Regions from separate parts of the Ancylobacter sp. SL191 genome, predicted to be linked through region 2. Evidence: predicted binding sites of a transcription regulator. Region 2 holds the regulator's gene; each other region holds the start of a gene.
The links. Region 2 encodes LexA, which represses DNA repair genes until DNA is damaged. Its sites were predicted from a motif close to TGTTCNNNNTGTGTTCNG; they were not measured.
Positions count from the first base shown of each region.

Region 1: a site for LexA is predicted at 3,248-3,265, ahead of OU996_RS04600 (YifB family Mg chelatase-like AAA ATPase). Genes of this name have one in related genera too.
Region 3: a site for LexA is predicted at 2,020-2,037, ahead of OU996_RS03100 (ImuA family protein). Genes of this name have one in related genera too.
Region 4: a site for LexA is predicted at 3,080-3,097, ahead of recA (recombinase RecA). Genes of this name have one in related genera too.

Region 1 covers NZ_CP113056.1:1,027,918-1,033,371, reverse strand. Annotated here, with positions in the region: gene OU996_RS04605 (GNAT family N-acetyltransferase) at 1-12, opposite strand, end outside; gene OU996_RS04600 (YifB family Mg chelatase-like AAA ATPase) at 1,643-3,175, opposite strand; gene OU996_RS04595 (formate dehydrogenase subunit gamma) at 3,414-3,887, shown strand; gene OU996_RS04590 (formate dehydrogenase beta subunit) at 3,884-5,440, shown strand; gene fdhF (formate dehydrogenase subunit alpha) at 5,452-5,454, shown strand, end outside.
Region 2 covers NZ_CP113056.1:3,151,130-3,156,583, reverse strand. Annotated here, with positions in the region: gene hpxZ (oxalurate catabolism protein HpxZ) at 1-225, shown strand, start outside; gene OU996_RS14290 (GntR family transcriptional regulator) at 326-1,018, shown strand; gene atzF (allophanate hydrolase) at 1,055-2,878, opposite strand; gene lexA (transcriptional repressor LexA) at 3,091-3,792, shown strand; gene OU996_RS14275 (ComEC/Rec2 family competence protein) at 3,854-5,454, opposite strand, start outside.
Region 3 covers NZ_CP113056.1:697,365-702,818, reverse strand. Annotated here, with positions in the region: gene OU996_RS03105 (DEAD/DEAH box helicase) at 1-1,695, opposite strand, end outside; gene OU996_RS03100 (ImuA family protein) at 2,041-2,895, shown strand; gene OU996_RS03095 (Y-family DNA polymerase) at 2,867-4,333, shown strand; gene OU996_RS03090 (error-prone DNA polymerase) at 4,372-5,454, shown strand, end outside.
Region 4 covers NZ_CP113056.1:2,888,330-2,893,783, reverse strand. Annotated here, with positions in the region: gene alaS (alanine--tRNA ligase) at 1-1,656, opposite strand, end outside; gene recA (recombinase RecA) at 1,938-3,014, opposite strand; gene hutC (histidine utilization repressor) at 3,270-4,001, shown strand; gene OU996_RS13160 (VOC family protein) at 4,020-4,550, opposite strand; gene hutU (urocanate hydratase) at 4,668-5,454, opposite strand, start outside.

The sequences.
Region 1 (5,454 bases), 2.1 Mb from region 2:
CAGCGCCGGCATGAAGCGGGAGGGGTCGAGCGCCGCCGGCACGAGGCGCAACGGGGCGGGGGTCGACGGGGTGGGGACGGACGCGGCGCGGGCGGGGCGCAGCGGGCGGAGCAGCGCCGGGGCGAGCACGGAAGGGCGGAGGAAAGCCGGCTTCAGCAGCGCCCGCAGGACCGAGGCGGCGGTAGCGGGCGCCGTTTCGACAGTCGCGTCGGCCAGCATCTCGGTCATCACAATCCCCCGGCTCCGGTCGATTATATCGATCCCCCGAGAAGAATCACATCTCTAGGACGCGCATGTGACAGGCGGCGGGAGTGGCGGGGCCGCTATCCCGGCCGGCATCAAGCGGAGCTCAGGGATCGTTCGGGCCTAGGCGGGACACGATCCCGGCTCGGCCGTTGGCCGTTCGGGATGACGCCTTTGCCCCTCGCGCGTCCCTCTCACTTTCGCGCCGTCATCCCCGGGCTTGACCCGGGGATCCACGTCTTTGGCCGCGTGCGGCGGCGGGGAGTCGTGGAAGGCCGGGCTGATCCCTGGGTGAGTCCGGGGACGGCCATGACGTCGCCACCGTGGTGCGCGCCGCTTGGCTTGTCCGTGAAACGGAGGCCGGCCAAGTGCCGCGGCCACCCCCGGCACGACGCTGGCCGCTGACCCCCTCCATACCGCAGGTCGTCATCCCGGCCGCAGCGAAGCGGAGAGCCGGGATCGTTGGGGGACTTTCGCAGCACGCGATCCCGGCTCGGCCTTTGGCCGTCCGGGATGACGCCTTTGCCCCTCGCGCGTCCCTCTCACTTTCGCGCCGTCATCCCCGGGCTTGACCCGGGGATCCACGTCTTTGGCCGTGTGCGGCGGCGGGGAGTCGTGGATGGCCGGCTGATCCCTGGGTGAGTCCGGGGACGGCCATGACGTCGCCACCATGGAGCGCACCGCTTGGCTTGTCCGTGAAACGGAGGCCGGCCATGTGCCGCGGCCACCCCCGGCACGACGCTGGCCGCTGACCCCCTCCATACCGTAGGCCGTCATCCCGGCCGCAGCGAAGCGGAGAGCCGGGATCGTTGGGGGACTTTCGCAGCACGCGATCCCGGCTCGGCCTTTGGCCGTCCGGGATGACGCCTTTGCCCCTCGCGCGTCCCTCTCACTTTCGCGCCGTCATCCCCGGGCTTGACCCGGGGATCCACGTCTTTGGCCGCGTGCGGCGGCGGGGAGTCGTGGATGGGCGTGACGGCGTAGAGGTGGGCCGCTCTCGGCTGGACTTTCCTGCCGCGTCACCCGGCCTGTCGACCCCATCACAGTCGCCACAGGCGACGCTCCCCGCTCCCGCGGACAAGCCTTCGGCCGACATTCTGTTGGCGCGCGGCGGCGTGACGGCCTTGGCGGTTGAAGGGGTACGGCCAAAGAGTCTCCCCTGGATCCCGGATCGGCGCCACGCCGGGCGTGGCTTGTCCGGGACAAGGGGCCGCCCTGTCCCACGGTCGTTCCCGGCACGGTGCCGGCCATCATCCTCCAACCCGCCGTGTCATTCCCGCCAGACGCCGGCCATCACAGCGCTATCCCGCAGGCGTCATCCCGGCTCGGCCTTTGGCCGTCCGGGATGACGCCTGTCGATTTGCTCCCCCTTATGCCTCCTCAAGCCCCACACCACCCCTTACGCCGCCGCGGCGGCGCGGTCGGCGGCGGAGCGGTAGGCGAGGGCTTCGGCGATCTGGGTGCGCCCGACGCTCTCGGCGCCGGCGAGGTCGGCCAGCGTGCGGGCGACGCGCAGCACGCGGTGATAGCCGCGCGCCGAAAGCCGCATCAGCCGGGCGGCGTCCGCCAGCAAAGCGGCGCCCGCCTCGTCCGGGGCGGCGATCTCCTCGAGGATCGGCCCGCTCGCCTCGGCATTGGTCGACAGGTCCGGGCGGCCGAGCGCGCGGAAGCGGGCGCGCTGGGCCTGGCGCGCCTCGCTCACGCGGGCGGCGACCGCCGCGCTCGGTTCGGAAGGGCCCGGCCGCACCAGATCGATGGCGGCGACGGCCGGCACGTCGAGATGCAGGTCGATGCGATCGAGGAAGGGGCCGGAGAGCCGGTCCTGATACTCGCTGGCGCAGCGGGGCCCGCGCCGGCAGGTGTGGCCGGGCTCGCCGGCGCGCCCGCAGCGGCAGGGATTCATCGCCGCAATGAGCTGGAAGCGGGCGGGATAGGCGATGCGGTGATTGGCGCGGGCGATCACCGCCTCGCCGGTCTCCAGCGGCTGGCGCAGCGAATCCAGCACCACGGGGGCGAATTCCGGAAGCTCGTCGAGGAACAACACGCCATTATGGGCGAGCGAAACTTCGCCCGGCCGCGCCCGCATGCCGCCGCCGACCATGGCGGCCATGCTGGCGGAATGGTGCGGGGCGCGGAACGGGCGGCGATTGGTGAGCGCGCCGCCCTGCAGCGCGCCGGCCACCGAGGCGATCATCGAGACCTCCAGCAGCTCGGCCGGGCCGAGCGGGGGCAGGATGGAGGGCAGGCGCTGCGCCAGCATCGACTTGCCGGCGCCCGGCGGGCCGCAGAGCAGGAGATTGTGCCGGCCGGCGGCGGCGATCTCGAGCGCCCGCTTGGCGGTTTCCTGCCCCTTCACCTCGGCGAGGTCCGGCAGCGCGGCGTTGCCGCCGTCGAGCCGGGGCTCGGGCCGGCCGAGCAGCTGGCGGCCGCTGAAATGATTGACCAGCTGCATGAGCGAGGCCGGCGCCAGCACAGGCATGTCCGGGCTCGCCCAGGCGGCTTCCGCCCCGCAGGCCTCCGGGCAGATGAGGCCGTGGCCGCGTGCATTGGCCCCCATGGCGGCGGGCAGCACGCCGGCGACCGGGGCGATGCGGCCATCGAGCGCGAGTTCGCCGACCACGGTGAAGCCGCCCAGCGCGTCGGTGCCGAGGGCGCCGATGGCGGCCATGAGGCCGAGCGCGATGGGCAGGTCGTAATGGCTGCCTTCCTTGGGCAGGTCGGCCGGGGCGAGGTTCACGGTGATGCGCCGGGCGGGCAAAGCGAGGCCCGAGGCGATGAGCGCGGCGCGCACCCGTTCCTTGGCCTCGGTCACCGCCTTGTCGGCCAGACCGACCAGATTGAAGGCCGGCAGGCCCGGGCTCACCTGAACTTGAACATCGACCGGGCGCGCCTCGACGCCTTCGAACGCCACCGTCGCCACGCGCTGGACCATGCCGCGCCCCCGTCGCCCTTGCGCCGTTTTGAGGCGCCCCAAGGGAAATCTAGCGGTTTTACCCTACCGGTCAAGAACATTTAGGGAACGCCGTATGGCGCCCGCGAGGCGGGTGCGGCGTGGGGCCGTGCCTTAGTGATAGAAAAATTCTATCAAGGCACGGAACACCCGAATTGATTTCGTTTCAACGACATAGGAATGTCTGTTTGGAAAATTCTAAAAGAAGGCCCGGGAGAAGATGCCGCATTACGAACCCTGGAGCGAGGAGCGCGCCCGCACGGTGATCGAGGAGTTCTCGCACCTCGAAGGGCCCCTCATGCCCATGCTTCATGCGGTGCAGGAGACGTTCGGCCATGTGCCGGACGCCATCGTGCCCATGCTCGCCGAGAAGCTCAACGTCTCGCGCGCCGAAGTGCATGGCGTCGTGACGTTCTACCATGATTTCCGCCATGAGCCGGCCGGTCGCCACGTGCTGAAGATCTGCCGCGCCGAGGCGTGCCAGGCCGCCGGCGGCGACGCGCTCACCGCCCATGCCGAGCACAAGCTCGGCTGCAAGCTCGGCGAGACCACGGCCGATGGCCGCGTCACCGTCGAGCCCATCTATTGCCTCGGCCTGTGCGCCACGGCTCCCTCGGCCATGCTGGACGGCAAGATCGTCGCGCGGCTGAACGAGCGCCGGCTCGATGCCCTGATCCTGGAGGCGCAGTCGTGACCCTTCGCATCTACGTTCCCAAGGACGCCTGCGCCATCGCCTGCGGCGCCGATGAGGTGGTCGCGGCGATCGAGGCCGCGGCGCTCGCCCGCCGCCAGCCGGTCGAGATCATCCGCAATGGCTCGCGCGGCATGCTGTGGCTGGAGCCGCTGGTCGAGGTGGTGACCCCGGAAGGCCGTATCGGTTACGGCCCGGTCGGCGCCGACGATGTCGAGGGCCTGTTCGCCGCCGGCTTCCAGGAAGGCGGCGCGCATGATCTGCGCATCGGCAAGCCGGAAGAGCACCCCTTCATGGCCAAGCAGACGCGCCTCACCTTCGCGCGCTGCGGTGTCATCGACCCGGCCTCCTACAGCGATTACCGCGCCCATGGCGGCTATAAGGGCCTCGAGCGGGCGCTGGCCCTCGGCCCGGTGGAGATCATCGAGGAAGTCAAGAAGTCGGGCCTGCGCGGGCGCGGCGGCGCGGGCTTCCCGACCGCCATCAAGTGGAAGACCGTGGCGGACGCCAAGGCCGACCGTAAGTACATCGTCTGCAACGCCGACGAGGGCGACTCGGGCACCTTCGCCGACCGTATGATCATGGAAGGCGATCCCTTCGAGCTGATCGAGGGCATGACCATCGCCGGCATCGCGGTGGGCGCCACCAAGGGCTATGTCTACACCCGCTCGGAATATCCCCACGCCATCTGGGCGATGGAGAAGGCGATCGCCGCCGCCCGCGCCCATGGCATGCTCGGCGTGAACATCGCCGGCTCGCAGTACAGCTTCGACATGGAAGTGCGCATGGGCGCCGGCGCCTATGTGTGCGGCGAGGAGACGGCGCTGCTCGACAGCCTGGAAGGCAAGCGCGGCACGGTGCGCGCCAAGCCCCCGCTGCCTGCGCATAAGGGCCTGTTCCAGAAGCCGACCGTCATCAACAACGTGCTCTCGCTGACCGCCGTGCCGCATATCCTGGCCGATGGCGGCGAGTTCTACGCCAATTTCGGCATGGGCCGCTCGCGCGGCACGATGCCGATCCAGATCGCCGGCAATGTCCGTTATGGCGGCCTGTTCGAGACCGCCTTCGGCATTCCGCTCGGCGAGCTGATCAACGACATCGGCGGCGGCACCGCGACCGGCAAGCCGGTCAAGGCGGCGCAGGTCGGTGGCCCGCTCGGCGCCTATGTGCCGACCTGGCAGTTCGACCTGCCCTTCGACTACGAGGCCTTCGCCGCGAAGGACGCGCTGATCGGTCATGGCGGCATCGTCGTGTTCGACGAGAATGCCGACATGAAGAAGATGGCGCGCTTCGCCATGGAGTTCTGCTCCGTGGAGAGCTGCGGCAAGTGCACGCCGTGCCGCATCGGCTCGACGCGCGGCGTCGAACTGATGGACCGCATCATCGCCGGCGAGCGCGTCGAGGCCAACCTCGCGACGCTCACCGACCTCTGCCAGACCATGAAGCTTGGATCGCTTTGCGCCCTTGGCGGGTTTACCCCGTATCCGGTGCTGAGCGCGATGACCCATTTCCCCGAGGAATTTGGCGCCCCGCGCCGCCTCGAAGCCGCTGAATGAGGACGCTGCACATG
Region 2 (5,454 bases):
CGGGCGTTCCGCAAGGCGCGTTCGCCGCATGGGCTTGAACGGACGCTGGAGAAGACGGTCATCACCACCTATGGCCGCGACATGGCGGTGGCGTCCACCCTGTTCCGCCGTCCTGTCATGCCCGGGCGTATCGGCCGGCAGATGCAGACCTGGATGCGCACGCCCGAGGGCTGGAAGGTCGTCGCGGCGCATGTGAGCATCATCGCCGATCCCGACGAAGGATGACGCCGCACGCCGCGCGACGGGCCGGGCGCATCATGCTAGCTTCGGCATGTCGCCGTCCTTCATCGTCCCGGCACGCCTGTCCTTCTGGTTGTTGAGCCCGATGTCCCTTGCCGTGATGCCGCCGGTCGCCGGCCCCCTTTCCGAGGCCCGCAAGCGGGTTACCCGCGCCGAGGAATTGCGGCTCCAGCTCGCCGACGAGATCACCCGCGGCCGCTTACCCCCCGGCACGGCGCTGGACGAGACGGTGCTGGCCGCGCGATTCGGTGTGTCCCGTACCCCGGTGCGCGAGGCGCTGCGCGAGCTCGCCGCCTCGGGCTTGGTCGATGCCCGTCCGCATCGCGGCGCCGTGGTCGCGCGTCCCAGCCTTGAGCGGCTGCAGGATATGTTCGACGTGATGGCGGAACTGGAGGCGCTCTGCGCCGGCCTCGCGGCGCTGGCCATGACCCCGGCGGAGCGCCGGCAGCTCGACCAGCTTCACCAGAGCATGGGCGACATGATGCGAGCCGGCGACTTCCCCGCCTATCGCGAGGCCAATGAGCAGTTCCATGCCGCGCTCTATGCCGGCAGCCATAACGACTATCTGGTGGAGATCACCGTCGGCACGCGCCGGCGCCTCTCGCCCTTTCGGCGCGCCCAGTTCCACGCGCTCGGCCGTCTTGCCCTGTCCCATCGCGAGCATGAACGGGTGGTCACCGCCGTGCTGCGTGGCGAGCGGGACGCCGCCGCTGCTGCCATGCGCTCGCACATCACCATCGTCCACGACGCCTACGAGCAATACGCTCAGACCGTTTGATTTCAGGCGCTTACCGGCGCCAGCTGATTCGGCTTCTCAGCCCGCCGGCGCCAGAAGCCCGCGCCGCGCCGCCTCATCCGCCAAAAAGGCGCGCCAGCCGCCGAAGCTGGTGATGTCGCGCGCCGCTGGTGCAGCAGCGGCCTCCATGGCGAAGCCCTTCACCGACGTGCCGTCCTCCAGCGTTACCGTGGCGATGCCAAGCGGCGCAGGGATGCCCGCCACCAGCCGCCCAAAGGCGGCTTCCGGCAGCGCCCAGACCTCACAGGCAATGCGCCCGCCGGAACCCGCGCCCCCGCGCAGCAGGCCGGGCCGGCGCACCCGGCCCTCCGGCAGAAGGAAGAGACGATAATCCGGGCTTGTGCGCGCCTCGCGGATGAACAACCCGCCGGTCTCGACCAGCTCGCCATTGAGCGGCAGGCCGGACAGATGCGCCCCGAACAGGGCGACCGCCACATAGCCGGGCGCCGGGGCGGGCATGGCGGTGGAGGCGGCAGGATGAGCGGCTCCGGTCGCGCCGAGCGTCAGCCCGGTGTCGCGATGGAAGGCAGCGCCGAGCGCGGCGAGATGGGCGTCCTGCCCCGCCGGCGCCAGCAGGGTGATGCCCGCCGGCGCGCCATCCGCGCGAATCTCCGCCGGCACGGCGAGGCCGCACATATCGAGCAGGTTGACGAAATTGGTGTAGACGCCGAGCTGGCTGTTGCAGCGCACCGGCTCGGCCTGCATCTGCGCGACGGTGAAGACCGTCGGCATGGTCGGCACCATCAGGGCGTCGATGCCGGCAAGCGCCGCCCGCACCTGCGCCTTAAGCTCCGCCAGCCGGTACTGCCCACGAAATGCCTCGACGGCGCTGAAATGGCGGCCCTGCTCGATGATGCCGGCGACCACCGGATGCACCGAGGCCGGCCGCGATTCGAGAAAGGCGCCGACCGCCGCGTAGCGCTCCGCCACCCACGGCCCCTCATAAAGCAGCCGCGCCGTCTCGAAGAACGGTGTGAGGTCGATCTCGACCAGCCGCGCCCCCAGCCGCGCCATGCGCTCGGCGGCGCGGCGGAACCCCGCCTCCGAGGCGCGGTCACCGAAGGTCACGAGATCCTGCGCGCGCGGCACGGCGAGCGTCGGCCCGGCCGGAAAACCGGCGAGCCCCCCCAGCGGCAAGACGCGCGAATAAGGATCATCCTCGTCCGGCCCGGCCATCACCGATGTCGCCAGCAGCGCGTCTTCCACCGTGAGCGCGAAGACCGACACGCAGTCCAGCGAGCGGCAAGCGGGCACGACGCCGCGCGTCGAGACAAGGCCGAGACTGGGCTTCAGACCGACAATATTGTTCAGCCCCGCTGGCACGCGGCCGGACCCCGCCGTGTCCGTCCCCAGCGCAAAGGCCACGAGCCCCGCCGCGACCGCAACCGCCGAGCCGGAGCTCGACCCGCCCGGCACCAGATCATCGCGCACGGGATTTCGCGGCGTGCCATAGGGTGAGCGCGTGCCGTTGAGCCCGGTGGCGAACTGGTCGAGATTGGTCTTGCCGAGGATGATCGCCCCCGCCCGGCGCAGCCGCGCCACCGCCGCCGCGTCGCGCGTGGCTGGATAGGCATAGTCCGGGCAGGCACAGGTGGTCGGCAGGCCGGCGACGTCGATGTTGTCCTTCACCGCGAAGGGCACGCCGTAGAGCGGCATCTGGGCGGGGTCGGCGCCCTCCAGCCGCGCGAGCTGGGTCGTGATGCCGGCATCGTCGACCAGCGCCGTGAACACCGCCGGATCGCCATGCGCCACGATAAGTGCCCGCGCCCGCGCCACCGTTTCCGCCGGCCGGGCCCGCCCCGCGCGGTGGGCGGCGACAATGTCAGCTATGGTTCCGATCACGACTCGCGCCTTTCGTGCTGCACGCAGGACTATGCATAGGCATTAGGCAATATCTGGGCCATTGCATACAGATAACCGACCTGTCTGTCGCGCGCCAGAGTTGCGGCAGGGCGAGAATTCCCCGTTGTGGAACACACAAAGAACGGATAGTGTTTGTTCGTGATTTGTTTCGCTTAACGGCCCTCGGGCGCCCTACAGACGGATCGGGATCGATGCTCACCCGCAAACAGCACGAGCTGCTGCTCTTCATCGACGAACGCCTGAAAAGGGACGGCGTGCCCCCCTCCTTCGAGGAAATGAAGGAGGCGCTGGACCTGCGGTCGAAATCGGGCATTCACCGCCTGATCACGGCGCTGGAAGAGCGCGGCTTCATCCGCCGCCTGCCCAACCGGGCACGCGCGCTCGAAGTACTCCGCCTGCCGGAAGACGCGCAGTCCCGCCCCGCGCGCGCCGCCTTTGCGCCGAATGTCATCGAGGGCAGCCTTGGGCGGGTGAAGCTTCCCTCTGCCGCTGTGGAGGAGGATTCCCGGCGCCCGGTGGCCATCCCCATTGTCGGCCGCATCGCCGCCGGCTCACCCATCTCCGCCATCCAGTCGCCCGACAGCACGATCAACATGCCGCCGGAAATGCTCTCGGGCGGCGAGCATTTCGCCCTTGAGGTGCGCGGTGATTCGATGATCGAGGCCGGCATCTTCGACGGTGATCTCGCGCTGATCCGCAAATCCGATACCGCCAGCACCGGCGATATCGTGGTGGCGCTGATCGATGATGAGGACGCCACGCTGAAACGCCTGCGCCGTAAAGGCGCCTCCATCGCGCTGGAGGCCGCCAATCCGGCTTATGAGACCCGCATCTTCGGCCCCGACCGGGTGCAGATCCAGGGCCGTCTCGTCGCGCTGTTCCGGCGCTACTGAGCGGGAACGGCCGCGTTTCCGGGAGCGGCTCGTGGACCGGCATCGACCGGCTCGTCGCGTCTCACCGGCGTGGAGGCAGTGCCGCTGGCAGCCACGGCCGGGCGCCATCCGGTGGGCGGGAGTCGATCACCCGCCAGAGGACCTTTGGTCTCGGTTCGTGTGGTGGTGCGGTAGGCCGTTCAGGTGCCGTCGCCAGAGGTGACGGTGGCCGGAGAACGGGCGCGTACGGCTGGGGCCGATGCGAACCGATCGCGCCGGGTGCGGTCGGCGACGCGGCTGAAGACGCCATCGCTCCAGATAGTACGTCGTCAGGCGGCATAGTGGTGGAGAGTGGCGTGGCGCTCTCGTTCACGTTCGGGAGTGGCGCCTCCGTGCGACGGGATATGCGATCATCAGGCAGCGCAGGGTTGGCCGCATCGGTGGGGGCACTCGCCGGCGCGCTGCCGGGGGCGCCCCCTTGAGGAGTGCCTCTGGCGCGAGCGTCGACAGAGGCACGCACTCCGCTCTCCGCTGCGCTCTGCGGCGAAGGATGCTGCGTCTGCTCGACCATGCTGCGCGCCAGAATGTGAGCCGTCGTCTCCGCCGGTCCCTCAACGGGAGCGCCGCCCCCCCCGCGCGGGCCACCATCTTCATCGTCAGTGATACCATCTTCGGCATCAGCAAGGCCGGTGAGCCCGGCCATTGCCGCGGGTTCCGGCCCGACCTCATCGCGGTACAGCGCCAGCGCCGAGGTCTGCCGTCGTGGATCGATGCGCAGCACCTGCGCCGCGCAGTCATGGGGCGGCGCCTCGGTGGTGATCAGCAGCCCCACGCGCCGGCAGTCCTCCTCCAATGAGGCGCGGTGGCGCGACAAGGCGACGATCTCGCCGCCCGCCAGGCGCAGCGTACAGCCCAGCGGATCGCAGCGCGCCGCCTGCGTCAGGCTCGGATCCTCGAGGCGCGCGCGTTCGCCCTCGGCACTGAGCCATTGCTCGACGACGAAGCGGCCGGTAAGGCCGCGATCACGGTCGCCCATCAGCGCCAGTCGCCCGTCGCTCTGGCGCACCGCCACCGTCCGCCCCTCGCGGTCGACCAGTATGTCCGGCCGGTCGCGCAGCGGCGCCAGCGCGAGCCCGGCCAGCGCCAGCACGGGTGCGACGAGCATCAGCCGACTGCGCAGCAGGCAGAAGGCGGTAAGCGCTAGCGCGAACAGCACGAGGCTCGCCAGCGGCAGCGCCGGCAGGCCGCGATCAGCACCGGGCACGGCGGCGACGGCGCGGGAGATATCGACCATCCGCCCGATGCCCCAGCCCATCACATGCCAGGCCGGCGCGTCCCAGCCGAACGGAATGAGCAGCGCCCCCGCCAACCCCGCCGGCATGATGATGAAGGAGGCGATCGGCATCGCCGCGAGATTGGCGATGAGGCTCAGCGGCGCGAGTCGCTGGAAGTGATAGGCGGCGAAGGGCGCGGTCGCGAGGCCCGCCGCCAGCGATGTCAGCACCAGAGCGGCGATATAGACCGCCGGCCGGTGCAGCCAGCCAAGCCGCGCGCCCGGCAGTTCCGCCACCTGCCGCCCCCATCGCGCATAGGCGGCGACCAGCGCCAGCGTCGCGGCAAAGGACATCTGCGCGCCGGGATCGAGCACCGCCCAAGGGGTAAGCGCCAGAACCAGCAGGGCGG
Region 3 (5,454 bases), 2.2 Mb from region 2:
CTCCGTGGGCGGCAGATCGCGCGGGGGCAGATCACGCATCGGCTTGCCGCGCGGGGCGCGCGTCGGCCGGCCCTCCGGCTGGCCGGGCAACGCCTCGATGACGACATCGTCGCCATTCGCCTTGGTGGCCACCTTCCCGAACCGGTCGGCGGCGGCGAGGTTGACCTCGAAGGCGGTCTCCTCGTCGAAGATGCGGATGGCGCCGATATCCTTGCGCGTCACATTTCCGCGCCGGCAGATCAGCGGCAGCAGCCATTTCGGATCGGCATTCTTGCGGCGGCCGATATTGAGCCGGAACCAGGCGGTGCCGCCGGGCTCCGAGCCGCGGCCGAAATCGCGCTCGGAGCTGCGCTCGAAGCTGCGATCCTGGCGCTCGCGTCCGGCGCGCGGCTCGCCGGGATCGGCGACTTCCTCCGGCGCCGGCAGGCCGGCGCGGTAGAGCCGCACCAGCGCGGCGGCCAGATGCTCGGGCGAATGGGCGGCGAGCAGCGTCTGGGCGGCCGCCGCATCTTCCTCATTCGGCGCCTCGGTGATCACCGCGTCGCCCAGCATGCGCTCATGGTCGAGCTTGCGGATCTCTTCGGAGGTCGGCGCCCCCGACCAGACGGGGGCGACGCCAATCCCGCGCATCAGCTCTTCCGTGCGGCGGCGGCGGAAGGGCGGCACCAGCAGCACGCTCACGCCCTTGCGGCCCGCCCGGCCGGTGCGGCCGCTGCGGTGCTGCAGGCTTTCCGCGTCGTTCGGCAGGTCGGCATGGATGACAAGGCCGAGATTGGGCAGGTCGATGCCGCGCGCGGCGACGTCGGTGGCGACGCACACCCGCGCCCGGCCGTCGCGCAGCGCCTGAAGCGCGTGGTTGCGCTCGTTCTGGCTCAGCTCGCCCGACAGCGCCACCGCCGAGAACTGCCGCTCCTGAAGCATGGCGTGGATGCGCCGCACCGCCTCGCGGGTGTTGCAGAACACGATGGCGCTCGGCGTGTCGTAGAAGCGCAGCACATTGACGACGGCGTGCTCGATCTCGGTCGGCGCGACCCGCATGGTGCGGTATTCGATATCGGCATGGCCGCCCTCGGCGCTCGCCACCTCGATGCGCAGCGCGTCGTGCTGGTAGCGCTTGGCGAGCGCGGTGATGCCGCGCGGCATGGTGGCCGAGAACAGCAGGCTGCGCCGCTCCGGCGGGGTGGCGTCGAGAATGAATTCGAGATCCTCGCGGAAGCCGAGGTCGAGCATCTCGTCGGCCTCGTCGAGCACGGCGACGCGCAGCGCGGAGATGTCGAGCCGCCCGCGCTCGAGATGATCGCGCAGCCGGCCGGGGGTGCCGACGACGATATGAGCACCCTGGGCGAGCAGGCGCTGCTCCTGGCGCGGATCCATGCCGCCGACGCAGGAGACGATGCGCGCGCCGGTCGCCGCGTAGAGCCAGGCGAATTCGCGCTGCACCTGCAAGGCAAGCTCGCGCGTCGGCGCCACCACCAGCGCCTGCGGCACGCTCGCCGGCTCGCATCTCTCCGCGCTGCCGAGCAGCGTCTCGGCCATGGCGAGGCCATAGGCCACCGTCTTGCCGGAACCCGTCTGGGCGGACACCAGAAGGTCGCGGCCGGTCGCCTCGGGCGCCAGCACGGCCAGCTGCACCGGCGTCGGCTTATCGTAATCGCGTTCGGCCAAAGCGCGCGCAAGCGCCGGATTCGTCGTCATGAAGGGCACGGCTGGTTCCGCCTATCTCGCAGTCTCGTCAGGCGTCGAAGGGAGCCGTCGGAAAGTATGTGGAACGCCCTTCTTAATAGGCCGGGCGCCCAGATGCCACAGCCATGGCTGTGGCTGGCACGGCGGTGGGCATTGTTCGCGTGACGCCTCGGCCAGGAGTGCCGACAGCAAGGCCGGTTCCTCAACATGGGCTCCGGCAATGCCGGGCTGGAGGACGATCCCGTTTCATCCGGCGCGGCTGACCATGGCGCCCGTCGCGGGGGGCTCGTCCCCGGATCGTGCGCTTGACTCTCGGTCCGGTTTGAGTCGTCTTAAAAGAACAAAAGAGGAACATATATGCGCGGGTCACACGACGTTTCCGCGCTGAGGCAGATGCTCGCCGGGCTGGAGGCGGAGCGTCTGCCCGGCGCTTCATCAGCCTTCAGCCTGGGCGCTGCGGGGCCTGACGGCGTGCTGGCGAACACGCTCGCACGGGGGGCGCTGCATGAGATCTATGCGGCGGAGGGCGCCGACATGCCGGCCGCCTCCGGCTTCTCCCTGGCGCTGGCGCTGCGGGCGGCGCAGAGGCCGGGCGAGGAGCCGCCGCAGAGCAAGCGCCCGATGCGTCCCATCGTCTGGGTGCGGCAGGACTTTATCGATTCAGAGGCGGGCCGCCTCGACGCGCATGGGCTGAGAGGCCTGGGGCTCGACCCGGCGCGGCTCATTCTGGTGCGGGCACGTGACCCGGAACAGGCGCTGCGGGCGGCCGGTGACGCGGTGCGCTGCCCCGCGCTCGGGGCGGTGCTGCTGGAGCCATGGGGCGAGCCCAAGGCGCTGGACCTCACCGCCACGCGGCGACTGGCGCTTCGGGCGGGCGTTTCCGGCGTCACCTTTTTCCTGCTGCGCATGGCGCCGACGCCCTCGGCCAGTGTCGCCGTCACCCGCTGGCTGGTGCGCCCGATCCTCTCCACCCCGCTGGCGGCGGACGCGCCGGGCGCCCCCGCCTTCGCCGTCACGCTGCTGCGCCATCGCGGCGGCCTCAACGGTCATGCCTGGAATCTGGAGTGGGACCATGAGAGCTGTTCCTTCCGCGACATCGCCCCGCTATCTCGCGCTGTGGTTCCCGTTCCTGCCGGCAAACCGGCTCGACAGGGCACGGTGGCACAGGGCGAGGCGACCGGGGATGTCCGGCCCTTCCAGCGCGCCGGATGACGCGCTGCCGCTGGTCTTCGTCGAGCGGGTGAAAGGCGCGCTGCGCCTGTCCGCCATCTCCGCGCAGGCGCGGGCCGTGGGTCTGGCGCCCGGCCTGACGCTGGCGGATGCCCGCGCGCGCATTCCCGCCCTCGCGGTCGCCGACCATGACCCACGCGCCGATGCCGGCTTTCTCGAGCGGATCGCCGATGATTGCGACCGCTGGACCCCGCTGGTGGCGCTGGACGGTGTGGATGGGCTGGTACTCGACATCACCGGCTGCACGCATCTGTTCGGCGGCGAGGCAACGATGCGCCGGCATGTCATGGAGCATCTCCAGCGTCACGGGCTGACGCTCCACGCCGTGGTGGCCGGCACACCGGAGGCGGCGCGCGCCCTCGCGCGGTGCGGCAAGGGTGGCGTGGTGCCCATCGGTCGCGAGGCGGAATGCGTGGGCCCGCTCCCCATCGCCGCGCTGGACCTGCCGGAGGAGAGCGTGACCGGGCTGGCGCGCGCGGGGCTGCGGACCATCGGCGACCTAGCCGCGCGGCCGGGCACGCCGCTTGCTGCGCGCTTCGGCGAGGGCTTGCTGACCCGGCTGCGGCGCACGCTCGGCCATGAGGATGTGCGCATCACCCCGCGCCGCCCGCTGCCGGCCTGCATCGCCGAGCGGCGCTTTGCCGAACCGATCGGCCGGGCCGAGGATGTCGGGGGCGCGCTGGGCCTGCTGATCGACGATCTCGCGCTGATGCTGGAGGCGCGCGGCGAAGGCGGGCGGGCCTTCGAGGCCTCCTTCTTCCGCGCGGATGGCGCGGTGCGGCGCATCGCGGTGGAGACGGCGCGCCCCGCGCGCGACCCCTCCTCCCTTTGCCGGCTGTTTCACGAAAAGCTCGACGCGCTGGCCGATCCGCTCGATCCCGGCTTCGGTTTCGATCTGATCCGCCTCGCCGTGCTGCGGGCCGAAACCCTGGCGCCCGCGCAGGTGAGCCTCGACGGGCGCGCCATCGAGGAGGAAGAGGTGAGCGCGCTGGTCGACCGGCTAGCGGCGCGGCTCGGCCGGGACCGGGTGCTGCGCTTCATGATGCGCGACACCCATGATCCCGACCGTGCCGCCCGCCTCGTGCCGGCGGCCGATCCGGCGCCGCCCGCCGTTCCGATGCCGGAGGAACTCCCTTCACGCCCGCTGATGATGTTCGACCCGCCCCAGCCGATCGAGGCGCTGGCGGAAGTGCCGGATGGTCCGCCGCTGCGCTTCCGCTGGCGGCGCGTGCTGCATGAGGTGGTTCATGCCGAGGGGCCGGAGCGCATCGCCGCCGAGTGGTGGCGGCGGGGCGCGCCGACGCGGGACTATTACCGGGTGGAGAACGAGAAGGGCCGGCGCTTCTGGCTGTTCCGCCTCGGCCTTTATGAGCGCGAGCCGGGCGCCCCGCGCTGGTTCGTCCATGGGCTTTTTCCATGAGGAAGGGTTCATGAGGGCGGGTTCATGAGGATCTCTCCATGAACACGGCTTTTTATGCCGAGCTGGCGGTCACGACGAATTTCTCCTTCCTGCGCGGCGCCTCGCACGCCAGCGATCTGGTGGCGCAGGCGCTTCACCTCGGCCATGCCGGTATCGGCATCGCCGACCGCAACAGCGTGGCGGGCGTGGTGAGGGCTTATGCCGCGTTGAAGGAGGCGGAGGAGGTGTGGCGCGAGGAGATCGGCGCGCCGGAGGCCATCTTCCCCTTCCAGCTCGCGGTGGGCGCCCGGCTCGTCTTCGCCGATGGCGCGCCGGATGTGATCGCCTATGCGCAGGACCGCGCCGGCTGGGGCCGGCTGTGCCAGCTCCTCACCGCCGGCAATATGCGCGCCGAGAAGGGAAGCTGCCTCCTCACCCTCGACGACCTGCTGACGGACGCGGGGGGCCTCTCGCTCATCCTTATGCCCCCCCGCCGGCTGGAGGAACTGGCGAGGTATCTCGCCCCGCTGGCGGAGGCCGCGCCCGGCTCGCTCTGGCTCGGCGCCGACATGCCGCGGCGGGGCGACGACCGCCGCCGGCTGGCGGGGCTGAAGGCGCTGGCCGCGGGCGCCAGGGTGCCGCTGCTGGCGATGAACGATGTGCTCTATCACCACCCGTCCCAGCGCGATCTGCAGGATGTGCTCACCTGCATCCGCGAGGGCACCACGATCGAGGCCGCCGGCCGGAAGCTGGAGGCCAATGCCGAGCGCCACCTCAAGCCGCCTGCCGAGATGGTCCGCCTGTTCCGCGACGCGCCGGAGGCGGTGGAGGAGACGCGCCACTTCCTCGCCCGGCTCGATTTCTCGCTCAGTGAACTGAAATACGAATACCCGAAGGAGCCGGTTCCGCCCGGCTACACGGCCGAAGCCTGGCTGGAGCATATGACCTGGCAGCACGCCGCCATCCGCTATCCCGATGGTGTGCCGCCCAAGGTGGAAAAGCAGCTCCGGGACGAGCTGGCGCTGATCGCCGAGCTGAAATACGCGCCCTATTTCCTCACCATCCGCGACATCGTCAGCTTCGCCGAGAAGGAGGGCATCCTCTGTCAGGGGCGCGGCTCGGCGGCCAATTCCGCCGTCTGC
Region 4 (5,454 bases), 260 kb from region 2:
GCTGAGCGCCAGCGCCGCGCCGACGACGAGCGTGCCGCTCTCGACCTCGACCTCATGGGCGAAGATGTCGCCGAGCTTCTTCTGCGTGCCGATGACGCGCACCGTGACGCCGTCATCGCCGGTCATGCGGCCGGTGTCGCCGACCTGGCCGCCGCTCTCGGCATAGAAGGGGGTCTGGTTGAGCACGACGAGGCCGCGCGCGCCGGTCTCCAGCGCCTTGACGCGCCGACCATCGCTGACCAGCGCGGTCACCGCGCCCTCGGCGGTCTCGGTCTCATAGCCGAGGAACTCGGTCGAGCCCACATCATCACGCACGCCGAACCAGATGGCGTCGGTCGCCGCCTCGCCGGAACCCGCCCAGGAGGCGCGGGCCTCGGCGCGCTGGCGCTCCATGGCAGCGTTGAAGCTCTCCACATCGACGCTCACGCCACGGGCGCGCAGCGCGTCCTCGGTCAGGTCGAGCGGGAAGCCATAGGTGTCGTAGAGCTTGAAGGCGGTATCGCCGGAGAATTTGGCGCCGCTGCCCAGTCCCTCGCTCTCGCTCTCGAGGATGGACAGGCCGCGCTCCAGCGTCTTGCGGAAGCGGGTCTCTTCCAGACGCAGCGTCTCGCTGACCAGCGCCTCGGCCCGCACGATCTCGGGGTAAGCCCGGCCCATTTCGCGCACCAGCACGGGGACCAGACGGTGCATCAGCGGGTCGCGGGCGCCGAGCAGCTGGGCGTGGCGCATGGCGCGGCGCATGATGCGGCGCAGCACATAGCCGCGCCCCTCATTGGAGGGCAGCACGCCATCGGCGACGAGGAAAGTCGCGGCGCGCAGATGGTCGGCGATGACACGGTGGCTGGCCTTTTGCGGGCCATTGGACGGCACGTCGGTCATCTCCTCGACGGCGCCGGTGAGCGCGCGCATGAGGTCGATCTCGTAATTGTCATGCGTGCCCTGCAGCACCGCCGAGACGCGCTCCAGCCCCATGCCGGTGTCGATGGAGGGACGCGGCAGGCTCACCCGCTCGCCGCCGGGCAGTTGCTCGAACTGCATGAAGACGAGATTCCAGATCTCGATGAAGCGGTCGCCATCCTGATCGGGCGAGCCGGGCGGGCCGCCGGGGATGTGCGAACCGTGATCGTAGAAGATCTCCGAGCACGGGCCGCACGGGCCGGTATCGCCCATCTGCCAGAAATTGTCGGAGGTCGGAATGCGGATGATCTTGGATTCCGGCAGGCCGGCGATCTTGCGCCACAGGCCGAAGGCTTCGTCATCCTCGGAATAGACGGTGACCAGCAGCTTATCGACCGGCAGTTCGAACTCGCGGGTGATCAGGTTCCAGGCGAGCTCGATCGCGTTCTCCTTGAAATAGTCGCCAAAGGAGAAATTGCCGAGCATCTCGAAGAAGGTGTGGTGCCGGGCGGTGTAGCCGACATTGTCGAGATCATTGTGCTTGCCGCCGGCGCGCACGCATTTCTGCGAGGTCGCGGCGCGCGAATAGGGCCGCTTCTCGATGCCGGTGAAGACGTTCTTGAACTGCACCATCCCGGCATTGGTGAACATCAAGGTCGGGTCGTTGCGCGGCACGAGCGGCGAGGAGTCGACCACCTGGTGGCCGTGCTTCGCGAAATAGTCGAGAAAGGTCGAACGAATCTCGTTAACGCCGCTCATGAAACCAGTCCGAAGAAGGAGAAGGCAGCCGGCGCTGGAGAGCATCCGGCCCGCGCCCGGCGGCGCGAGACGGTTCTAACGAGGCCCCCTCGCCTTGTCCAGAAAGGCCGCGCGGGCACGCGCCCGCATGGTTACGCGCGGGCGCCGCTGCGGTGGGGACGATCACCCGGTGGGGTTCCTCCGGCAGGCCATCCCGCGCACCGGTCGTGCCGCGCCAGATGTCCCGCAGCCTATGTCCCGCGCGACCTGCGGCGCGGGACACTCAGCCTTGCGCGGACCGCTCAGCCCTCGGTGTCGTCTTCCTCGCCCGGCTCGCCGGCGAGGATCTGCTCGGCGATGAGGCCGGCATTCTGCCGGATGGTCGCCTCGATGCGGCCGGCGATCTCCGGGTTCTGCCGCAGGAAGTTCTTGGCGTTCTCGCGGCCCTGGCCGAGGCGCTGGCTGTCATGGGAGAACCAGGCGCCGGACTTCTCGACCACGCCGGCCTTGACGCCGAGGTCGATGAGCTCGCCCATCTTCGAGACGCCCTCGCCATACATGATGTCGAACTCGACCTGCTTGAAGGGCGGGGCCAGCTTGTTCTTCACCACCTTCACGCGGGTCTGGTTGCCCACCACTTCCTCGCGCTCCTTGATCGAGCCAATGCGGCGGATGTCGAGGCGCACCGAGGCGTAGAATTTCAGCGCGTTGCCGCCGGTGGTGGTTTCCGGGCTGCCATACATCACACCAATCTTCATGCGGATCTGATTGATGAAGATGACCATGGTGTGCGAGCGGTTGATCGAGGCGGTCAGCTTGCGCAGCGCCTGGCTCATCAGGCGGGCCTGCATGCCCGGCTGGTTGTCGCCCATCTCGCCGTCGAGCTCGGCGCGCGGGGTGAGCGCGGCGACCGAATCGACCACCAGCACATCCACCGCGCCGGAGCGCACCAGCGTGTCGGCGATTTCCAGCGCCTGTTCGCCGGCATCCGGCTGGGAGATCAGCAAATTGTCGAGATCGACGCCGAGCTTGCGGGCATAGATCGGGTCGAGCGCGTGCTCGGCGTCGATGAAGGCGCACACGCCGCCCTTCTTCTGGGCTTCGGCGATGGTGTGCAAAGCGAGCGTGGTCTTGCCCGAGGATTCCGGCCCGAAAATCTCGACGACGCGCCCGCGCGGCAGGCCGCCAATGCCGAGCGCGATATCGAGCCCGAGCGAGCCGGTGGAGACCGTCTCGATCTCCATGATCTTGTCGTTCTTGCCCAGGCGCATGATCGAGCCCTTGCCGAAATGGCGCTCGATCTGGGTAAGGGCGGCGTCCAGCGCCTTGGCTTTGTCCATGGAAGATCCTTCGACGAGTCGCAAACTCGCTTGAGTCATTGCCGGGCTCCGGGTTGCACGCAAGGGGTGAACGGGATTTCCTTGAATGTATCCGGTTTGTTCTCTGTTCGCAATATGTTCTCATCGCCATCGCCGCAGATAAGGCGGTGGAGCGCACCCGAAGGTCAGGTGCATCCGTCCGCCGGCACGGCGCGGTCGAAATGTCTATACATATCAACACGAGACGCTAGACTATACGCTCTTCAGGGCCCCGGCGGGGAAACGAATTCGCCGGGCCGGCACCGAGGTCACGGCGTGAACGACACCCCTTCCCTCACCGAAGCGCCGCACCGGTCGACGCCGACGCTCGGCCAGCGCATCCGCGCCGATCTCGAGGGCAGGATCCTGTCGGGCGAGTGGCCACCCGGCCACCGCATCCCCTTCGAGCACGAGTTGATGGCGCAGTATGGCTGCGCCCGCATGACCGTCAACAAGGTGATCGCCGGGCTGGTCGCGGCCGGGCTGGTGGAACGGCGCCGGCGGGCCGGCTCCTTCGTGGCGCAGCCGCGCATCCATTCGGCGGTGCTGCGCATCCCCGACATTCCCGCTGAAGTTGCCGCGCGCGGCGAGGCCTATGGCTACCGCCTGCTCACGCGACGCCAGCGCCGCGCCGAGGCGGGCGATCCGCACGGGCTCGACGGGCAACAGGTTCTGGACATCACCTGCCTGCACCTCGCCAATGGCCGGCCGCTCGCGGTGGAGGAGCGGCTGATCAGCCTTGCCAGCGTGCCCGAAGCGCTGGCCGCCGACTTCGCCGCGACGCCGCCCGGCTCCTGGCTGCTGCGCCATGTGCCCTGGACAGAGGCGGAGCACCGCATCAGCGCGCTCGGCGTGCCCGCGCGCCTGGCGGAGCCGCTGGGCGTGCCCAAGGGCACGGCCTGCCTGAGCCTCGAGCGCCGCACCTGGCGCGCGGGGGAGACCGTCACCTTCGTGCGGCAGATCTTTCGCGGCGACGCCTACGACCTCGTGGCCCGCTTCGCGCCGTGAAAGGGCCGCCGCAGCCCCTCACCCGGCGGCGCGGCGCGCCTTGTGCGAGGCCATGAGCGCGGCGAAACGGGGCGCGAGCTCGGCTTCCGGCACCTTCTCCTGCTCCTCCATGAGCCGCCAGACATGGCCGAAAGGGTCGTGGATCTGGATCATCCGGTCGCCCCAATAGGTATCCTCGGGCGTGTCACCGGGCCGCGTGGGCTGCGCCCCGGCGGCGCAGGCGCGGGCGAAGACGGCATCGACATCAGCGACATAGATCACGCCAAAGGTGGAGGCCGCGCCGGTGGAATGGGACGAGCGCGGCCAGTCCGGGCGCGGCGCCTCGCGAAAGCGCGGGTTCTCGCGCGTCACCATCAGATAGACGCCGTCGAGTTCCAGTTCGGCCGACACCGCCTCGCTCTGCGGCTCATCCACCGGGTTCGGTGCGAAATGGCGGGCAATCTCGCGCGCCCCGAATACGTCGCGGTAGAAATCGGCGGCGGCGCCGACCTCCCGCACGATCAACGCCATGCCGAACTGCCCGACCCGCTGCCGTCCCGTGATCGCCATCGCGCGCCTCCTGTGAGGCCGCATGATGCGGGCGAGTCGGCGGCGCGCGCAACCGGAATGTTCTTGTTTTGTACTATTCCAAAAGGAGGGGCAGGCGCGTACCGCCCGCCCCTCGCCTCAGCCCAGAATGCCCGGCAGGTCGAGCTGCTGCTCGCGGGCGCAGGCGAGCGCGATGTCGTAGCCGGCATCGGCATGGCGCATCACGCCGGTCGCGGGGTCGTTCCACAGCACGCGCTCCAGCCGGCGGGCCGCGTCATCCGTGCCGTCGGCGCAGATCACCATGCCGGAATGCTGGGAAAAGCCCATGCCGACGCCACCGCCGTGATGCAGCGAGACCCAGGTGGCACCGGAGGCGGTGTTGAGCAGCGCGTTGAGCAGCGGCCAGTCGGACACCGCGTCCGAGCCGTCCTTCATCGCCTCGGTCTCGCGGTTGGGCGAGGCGACCGAGCCGGAATCGAGATGGTCGCGGCCGATGACGACGGGCGCCTTCAATTCGCCGGTGCGCACCATCTCGTTGAAGGCGAGGCCCAGCCGGTGGCGGTCGCCGAGGCCGACCCAGCAGATGCGCGCCGGCAGGCCCTGAAAGGCGATGCGGTCGCGCGCCATGTCGAGCCAATTATGCAGGTGGGTGTTGTCCGGCAGCAGCTCCTTCACCTTGGCGTCGGTCTTGTAGATGTCCTCCGGGTCGCCGGAGAGCGCCGCCCAGCGGAACGGGCCGATGCCCCGGCAGAATAGCGGGCGGATATAGGCGGGCACGAAGCCGGGGAAGGCGAAGGCGTTCTCAAAACCTTCTTCCTTCGCCACCTGCCGGATGTTGTTGCCGTAGTCGAGCGTCGGCACGCCGGCGTTCCAGAAATCGACCATGGCGGCGACATGCACCTTCATCGAGGCGCGGGCGGCGGCT